DNA from 2 places in the Paenibacillus sp. UASWS1643 genome. Region 1 is predicted to be linked to the other one. Evidence: riboswitches for the same ligand, from Rfam matches in the RefSeq annotation. Region 1 holds a riboswitch; the other holds the start of a gene.
What was found. Region 1 has a riboswitch for glycine ahead of sdaAB (L-serine ammonia-lyase, iron-sulfur-dependent subunit beta). Riboswitches for the same ligand answer to the same signal wherever they lie in the genome.
Positions count from the first base shown of each region.

Region 2: linked by a shared signal. The riboswitch ahead of gcvT (glycine cleavage system aminomethyltransferase GcvT) and the one ahead of sdaAB (L-serine ammonia-lyase, iron-sulfur-dependent subunit beta) in region 1 are both predicted to bind glycine.

Region 1 covers NZ_VXKZ01000107.1:143,241-147,458, forward strand. The annotation lists gene pstB (phosphate ABC transporter ATP-binding protein PstB) at 1-100, shown strand, start outside; gene FE296_RS14055 (phosphotransferase enzyme family protein) at 301-1,311, shown strand; glycine riboswitch at 1,658-1,782, shown strand; glycine riboswitch at 1,787-1,921, shown strand; gene sdaAB (L-serine ammonia-lyase, iron-sulfur-dependent subunit beta) at 2,034-2,723, shown strand; gene sdaAA (L-serine ammonia-lyase, iron-sulfur-dependent, subunit alpha) at 2,713-3,690, shown strand; gene FE296_RS14070 (alpha-glycosidase) at 3,864-4,218, opposite strand, start outside.
Region 2 covers NZ_VXKZ01000099.1:100,787-105,004, reverse strand. The annotation lists gene FE296_RS07485 (PTS mannitol transporter subunit IIBC) at 1-448, opposite strand, end outside; gene gcvH (glycine cleavage system protein GcvH) at 871-1,263, opposite strand; glycine riboswitch at 1,608-1,730, shown strand; glycine riboswitch at 1,734-1,835, shown strand; gene gcvT (glycine cleavage system aminomethyltransferase GcvT) at 2,052-3,188, shown strand; gene gcvPA (aminomethyl-transferring glycine dehydrogenase subunit GcvPA) at 3,185-4,218, shown strand, end outside.

The DNA.
Region 1 (4,218 bases):
CTATCTTGGAAGTATGGTTGAGCACGGGGATACGGAGCACATTTTCACTAACCCGGACAATCGTCTGACGCAAGAATACATTATGGGTCGTTTCGGTTAATTGGATCATGGAGTGTAACATAGAGTAATAGAGATAAAGAAATAAATATAGAAAAAAGAAAGCACAATGCCTGGACAGTTGGTCGGGGGTTGTGCTTTTTTAATTTGTAATTTTAGTGGAATTTTCTGTATGCAGGATAAACATTATGCTACGATATTTAGTGTGAAGAGAACGTTTACATAACTCCGAAGGAGATGTTGATGATCAATACGGATAAGATGTCTTATGATCACATGGCAGCGGATATCATACAGAACTACACGATTGAAAAACCTGTCGTTTCCTATATTCGTCACAACGAGAATCTGACGTACCATGTCGTGGATGAAGCGAGCGGGCAGAAGTATCTGCTGCGTATACATCAAGCCGCATATGCAAGTATGTCAGGCATTCAGCATACGCCTCCTGCGCTGGAGGCAGAGATGAACCTGCTTCATGAGTTAAATGCAACGACAGCATTGCGCGTGCAACATCCGGTACGCAATGCATCCGGTGAATGTGTCACGGTATGGACAAGTGAGGCAGGGAAAGAGATCTGTTGTACAGTACTGGAGTGGATTGAGGGGAGGGACATCCAGCAGGGAGAACGCCTGACAACAGAGCAGATCTATGATCTTGGGGCACAACTGCAGATGCTTCATCAATATGGACGTGTGCAGAATCAGACAGATCGAACTAAGGTACGCCCGGCATATGGCAATGTCCATGAGAATTTGGTCATGTTAGGGCAGCTGGAGGAAGGTGTCCGACTGGGGATTTTTACAACGGAAGACTTCGATCTGCTTCGTGAGACGTTTGAGAACATTAATGAGCAGCTAGCAACGTACCCACAGCACGCAGGGACATGGGGGATCATTCATGGGGATATTACTCGCAACAATCTGCTGATAACGGATCAGGGGATGTCCATGATTGATTTTTGCCTACACGGTTATGGTTATTATCTTTTCGATGCCGGAGGGGCAGCACTTATGTTCAACCGGGAGGAACGTGACATATTCTTATCAGGTTATACCAAACAGATCGGACCACTGACGGATCGTGATATCCGATTAATGGAAGGGTTCATGTTGATCTTTACACTGGGTTATTATGCCTTTCAGATGGCGAATGAGTCGAGACACGAATGGATGAAAGACCGCATGCCGAAGTTATGCAGCAAGTATTGCAGACCCTATGTACAGAACGAGAGTATCTTCTACGAACTGTGAATTAGGGTGTACAGATCCGGAAGGGCTACGAACAGTGTGGTTCAAATATAATGGTTGCCTGAATACCCGAACAGTTTCGTGGACAATATCATAAATAGTAGTAAGCGCTTTATGAATTGAAGGGAAATGAAATAAGCTGTTTACAAGTTCTTTTTATCGTTTTAATGTGATGAAAGCTGACAAAATATTCTGGTTTTATCGATTCAATCGAAAATGAAGGAAATACATCCAAAGAAATCGTTAAGTTTGTTGACACTGATCTTCCGGTCGATTAATCTTAATGAAGAAGAATGAACGATTTCCATTACTGTTCTGACATTCGCTCAGAATGGTTCCATACAGCGGATGATAACGAGCGGGAGAGACCTGAATTAGCCGAGCAAAATGGCTAGTGTTCAGGCACCGAAGGAGCAAGCTGCTGCGCACCCGGCCCAGTGGTTAATCTCTCAGGTAAATGTACCATCGTTGGACGCAACTCTGGAGAGTGCGCGAATTGCGCCACCCAAGGGGTATATGATCAGTTAGTCCGGTGACTTGTCTGTAATCGCAGGCAATGCACCTTGTCGTGAGACACTGCTGATCGTGAAACTCTCAGGTATCGAGGACAGAGAGAGGGCCTGAGGCCTTCTTCTGTCCTTTTTTGATGTCATCATTCAGTAATAAAGGAACATTATGGCATGGGATCTGGATGGAAATGACGAATACAATTGGAGGGTTACAAGGTGCGATTTAAAGATGTTTTCTCAATTATTGGTCCGTCGATGACGGGGCCTTCAAGTTCACATACAGCTGGAGCAGCAAGGCTCGGAAGAATCGCTCGTCAGTGGCTAGGTGGTACGCCCGAACGTGCCCGGTTGACACTATACGGCTCATTTGCTGATACGTATCAGGGGCACGGAACAGATCTGGCACTGATCGGCGGTCTGCTGGATTATGTCACAGACGATCCGCGTATCCCGGATGCAGAGCAATATGCAGAGGAAGCGGGCATGGAGGTTGAATTTTACACAAGTGGCCTGCCTGCTCCTCATCCGAATACGGTCAAAATTGAGTTGTGGCATGAAGGGCGTACATGTTCCTTAATTGGTGCTTCTATTGGTGGTGGTAGTGTATCGGTGCATGCGATGAATGATTTTCGTGTTCAGATTAGTGGTGAGTTTCCGACACTCGTGCTGCGGCATGCGGACAAAGCAGGGGTGCTTGCCTCGGTAACGTCCACGATCAGTTCATCCGGGGTTAACATCGGGTATATGCAGGTGGACCGGAAAGCCCGTGATGGCGAAGCGCTTACTGCGATGGAGATGGATGGCGTGCCGAATCCTGATATGCTCAAGCGTCTGAAGGAGCTGGATCATGTACTGGACATTCGTGTCATCGATTTGAAGAGAGGAGTTGATTCGGATGCGATTTAAACATTTACACGAACTGAATACGATCTGTACAGCGGAATCCAAAACGATTGCTCAACTGATGATCGAGGAGCAGGTTCAGGAGACCAATACACCGGAAGCGGATGTTGTGAAACAGATGTCTGAATATTATCAGGTGATGAAGGAAGCGGTACGTAAAGGGTTAACGGAAGATACCACTTCACGCAGTGGATTAACGGGTGGAGACGGTAAAAGAATGGCCGAGTACATTCGCAAGGGTGAGACTTGCTCAGGAGATGCTTCCGCACTTGCCATGGCGTATGCCCTGTGTGTATCTGAAGTAAATGCCTCCATGGGCCGGATTGTGGCAACACCAACAGCCGGTTCCTGCGGCATCATCCCCGGTGTTTTTATTAGCTCACAGGAGCGATTTGGCTGGACGGACGAACATTTGGTGAATGGGTTGTTCTGCGCGGGAGCGATCGGTTATGTTATCGCCAACAATTCATTTATCTCCGGTGCGGAAGGGGGCTGTCAGGCAGAAGTGGGTTCCGCGATCGGCATGGCTGCAGGTGCCATGGTTGAACTGCGTGGAGGTACACCGGAACAGGTCGTTCATGCCGTAGGCTTGGCGTTGAAAAATACACTGGGCCTTATCTGCGATCCGGTCGCAGGCCTCGTTGAGATTCCATGCATCGTCCGTAACGGATTGGGTGCAGTTACGGCGCTGGCTGCGGCTGATATGGCCCTGGCCGGAGTGCGTAGTGCTATTCCGTCAGATGAAGTCATCGACGTTATGCTGGAAGTAGGCAGTGCGATGCCGAGCCGTCACCGGGAGACAGCCCAAGGCGGGTTGGCTCAGACGCCAACTGGCCGTAAAATGATGCAGAAGCTGGCAAAACCGAAGGCCAAGCGTGCAGAGCCGGAGATGGAGCCGAAGACAGCGGATTCTGACACAACTACAAGTGGGGCGGACAATGCTCAAGTGGACACGGACCCTCAGGTTTAAGCTGAACTGGGACTACCGGGATATGATCAGTGACATTATTATGTATAATGGCGAATACAAAACAAGCGTCCGCGAACCCGAATCCGGGTTCTGCAGGACGCTTGTTTTTATGCTGTCAAATGATGCGAAGCCAGGTTACTAATATGTGACTTCAGATGTATGTGTAATCTGATCTAGTCCTTGCTCACAGACGTACTCAGTACGGCATATCCATACGCAGGCAATTCAATGGCAAGCACGTCATCATCCTTGGCGGTACGATGGTTTCCACCGAATAGCTCGGTCCATTCCTCGTCACCAGCCTCCAGCTCGACAATAGCCGTCTCTTCCGAGCGATTGAACAGAACCAGAATGCGTTCCTCTTCATTCTGCCGTTCGAATACCAATTGGCTGCCATCCGAGCGAGCCTGCAGGAAACGAACGGTGCCTTCTGCACGGAGGGCAGGATGAGCATGACGCAGGGAGATCAGTTTTTGATAAAAGTCGAGCAACTCACGGTCCTGCTTCGCTTCATCCCATTCCATGCAT
Region 2 (4,218 bases), on a different contig from region 1:
TCCCGCCAATAATACCGGCTGAGAAGTTATTAACCAACATTTCGAATCCGGCTCTAACTTTACCTTCAATGGATTTATCGAACTTTTTGATGATCCATGCTGCCAGTGGTCCGGCAATCATGGCACCGAGGAACATCGGAATATCACTACCCACGATGACCCCAATGGTCATAATGGCACCCACGACACCACCACGCTGACCATGCACCATCGTACCCCCGGTGTAACCAATCAACAGTGGCAGCAAATATTTGATCATCGGATCGACTAGCTGTTCAAGTGTCTCATTAGGGAACCAGCCTGTTTTAATAAACATAGCCGTAATTAATCCCCAGGCGATAAATGCACCCATATTCGGCATGACCATACCGCTCAGGAATCGGCCAAAACGCTGCACACCTACCCGTAGCCCACCTTTGGAATTGGACGATTGGTCCAAATTACTCATTGTATTATCCTCCTCGGATCAAGTGATTATGATTTATGAAAGGGGTATCATTTCTCCCCTGCTGTAATCCTAAGCGAGAATGCTCTCCTGTTCAATGAAATGAAAGCGTACTTTCGTCATGAACAATGATGACAACATTAGGTTATGTAATCGTTTCAATCGATGCATAATGGCTGAACTCATTGGTACACAAGGCTTTTCCTGCCTATGACTTTTGTCATTTCCAGAATCATTTTCTAACCTATAGCTTGGTCCAATCAGGTGATTTACATCCCCAATCTGCCTCGATCCCTATTCAAAACCATTCCTGGAAAGCACAAAAAACCTGTGCAAGCATCCGGCTCACACAGGTCGAAACAATATGAAGCTTATTTCATTTTGTTATAAAATATATGTTAATAAGTACAAGTTCGTTGTTGATACTAGTTTTCCGTATGCTTACGATACGCATCTGCATTCATCAATGTAGACAATGCTGCTGTCAGATCTCCTTCAACACGAATCTCAATCATCCAGCCTTCCTCGTAAGGAGAGCTGTTCACAAGTTCAGGTGAGTCCTGCAACGAATCATTGACTGCAATAATTGAACCTGTGACGGGAGAGAACAAGTCCGAAACCGTTTTGACCGATTCGATCGTTCCAATGCTGTCCTCTGCTTTTACATTGGTTTCAAGGTCAGGCAATTCCACAAACACAATGTCACCCAGCTGATGCTGCGCGAACTCGGTAATGCCAATACGTACAGTATCCTCCCCTACGGTTTGAACCCATTCGTGCTCTTCACTGTACAGGAAATCACTTTTCAATTCGCTCATCGATATCCGCCTCGCTTTTCATTAAATGAGTGCATGCGTTCTTTGACCTTAACCTTTTTCCCAGAACATAGCGTATGATATTTATGAATCAAATGTCAAGATACCTCACAATTTATTTGCTGATCACCTCTAAATCCTGTAACCGGATTACACTCTTTCTTCATATACTGGTGAATATTAGAATAGTAAGCGCACTCTTTATAAATACACGAACAATAACATTAAAATGATATTAAATATTCGGTTTTTATTCATTATCAATGATATCGTTCTTGACATCGGTAGTGGATTCACGTTTTAATGAGAGGAGTAAATGTGTTTATTGGACTATGTTATACCCGCGGATGAATGTAAAGGGAGAGATTACCCGTGACACCCGATTCGGGATGTACATGAGGTAACGCCGAAGGAGTAAACCACCGATAAGCGGGGGTGAATCTCTCAGGCAAAAGGACTTTTACAGGACGCAACTCTGGAGAGCATCTATTCGCCCTGTGCGGGCGTTATGATCACCCAAGGGGAAACCTGCTGCACAACTGCAGCGGGGTAACTCTCAGGTACAAGGGACAGAGCCTTAGAATACAGCGTGCTACTTGGCATGCCGATTCTTTGGCCTGTCCTTTTCCTTTTTCCCAAAAACGAAAAACAGGATGTCGAACGGCGCTGCCATAGCTGCCTTACCATACTTATGTGATGAAAATATCTAGCTGAAAAATTTAAAAACACCCTGCTTCATTGATCCACGATTATATTTCCGGCCGGTTGACGGTCCATGATGAGGTGATTTGATGTCCGATTTGCTTAGAACACCACTCTTCCCACTATATCAGCAATACGAAGGCGTACGGTGCATTGATTTTGGAGGCTGGGAGCTTCCGGTGCAATTTAGCGGAATTCAGAAAGAACATGAAGCGGTGCGTGAGCGTGCTGGACTATTCGATGTATCCCATATGGGCGAATTCACAGTACAGGGTGAGCAGGCTGAAGTTTTTTTGCAACAAATGACGACCAATGATGTGACCACGCTGGTTCCCGGTCAAGCCCAGTACACCCTGATGTGTTATCCAGATGGCGGTGTGGTGGACGATCTGCTCGTGTATAAGCTGGAAGATCAGCATTATATGCTCGTAGTTAACGCCTCCAACATCGACAAGGATTGGGCATGGCTGCAAGAGCACCTGATCCCCGGCGTAAGCATGACCAACGATTCGGAGCAGACGGCGCTGCTGGCCTTGCAAGGTCCACTGGCTGTAGACATTATCGGGAAAGTTACAGATACGGATGTAAGCTCGATTGAACCGTTTCGTTTTGTCCCGGATGCTGAAGTATGCGGAGTAAAATTACTGTTGTCCCGTACCGGTTATACAGGTGAAGATGGCTTTGAACTATATGTTCCTGCGGATCAGGCCGCTATGGTCTGGAATGGATTAATGCAGGCTGGAGAAGAGCACGGGCTGGTTCCGGCTGGACTTGGTGCAAGGGATACGCTGCGTTTTGAAGCCAAGCTGCCTCTGTATGGGCAGGAATTATCTGCAACGATCTCTCCGCTAGAAGCTGGCGTTGGTATGTTTGTGAAACTGAATGCTGGACCTTTTATCGGACACGAAGCCTTGTTACAGCAAAAAAATGACGGGCCCGCCCGTAAACTGGTCGGCATCGAAGTGCTGGAGCGCGGCATTCCTCGCCCCCACTATCCGATTTACGCCGAAGGCGTACAGATCGGTGAAGTGACAACAGGCACGCAATCACCTACATTGAAGCGTAATCTGGGGCTTGCCCTCATCGACAGCAAATACGCTGCGCTGGAAACCCCGCTTGAGATTGAGATCCGAGGGAAGAAACTGAAAGCCGAGGTCGTGAAGACCCCTTTTCATAAACGGACACGTACGTCAAAGACACTTACTCAAGGAGCTGATCAAGCATGAGCAAGCACCGTTATATTCCCATGACTGAGCAAGATCAGAATGCCATGCTCGCAACCATCGGTGTGGATACGCTGGAGGAACTGTTTCAGGACATTCCAAAAGAGATTCGTTATCAGGGCGAGCTGCCCGTATCCTCCAAACTTGATGAATATGCGCTGACACGTCATATGTCCAAACAAGCCGGCGCCAACGCCAATTTCGAAACACACGCCAGCTTTCTCGGCGCAGGTATATATGATCATCATGTTCCTTCCGTCATCAATCATGTCATTTCCCGTTCCGAGTTTTACACTGCCTACACACCTTATCAGCCTGAGATCAGCCAAGGTGAACTACAGGCCATTTTCGAATTTCAATCCTACATCTGTGAATTAACCGGTATGGCTGTAGCCAATGCCAGTATGTATGACGGTGCAACAGCTTTTGCGGAAGCAGGTAATCTGGCCGCAGCAGCAACACGTCGCAAACAACTTATCGTATCCCGTACTGTTCATCCGGAAGCCCGTCAGGTATTGCAGGCATATGCGCACGGACTCCGTCTGGAGATTGTCGAGATTGGTTATAAGGATGGCGTCACTGATTGGGATGCCTTGCAAGCAGCCATATCGGACGATACCGCTGCTGTCATGATCCAGAGTCCGAACTTCTTTGGTGCCGTGGAAAATGTGAAGCAGGCTGCCAACCTCGTGCATGCGCACAAGGGCCTACTCGTTGTAAGTGCCAACCCGCTATCGCTGGGTCTGCTGGAAGCCCCAGGCAAGCTGGGTGCCGACATCGTTGTAGGTGATGCGCAGCCCCTTGGCATCGCCGCTTCACTCGGCGGCCCGACATGCGGATATTTCGCCGTATCCCAGCCTCATATGCGCCGAATTCCTGGCCGAATTGTAGGCCAGACCAAGGATCGCAACGGAAAACGTGGATTTGTACTCACACTGCAAGCACGTGAACAGCATATCCGCCGCGAAAAGGCGACATCCAACATCTGTTCCAACCAAGCTTTGCTTGCACTCAGCGCATCTGTGTATATGTC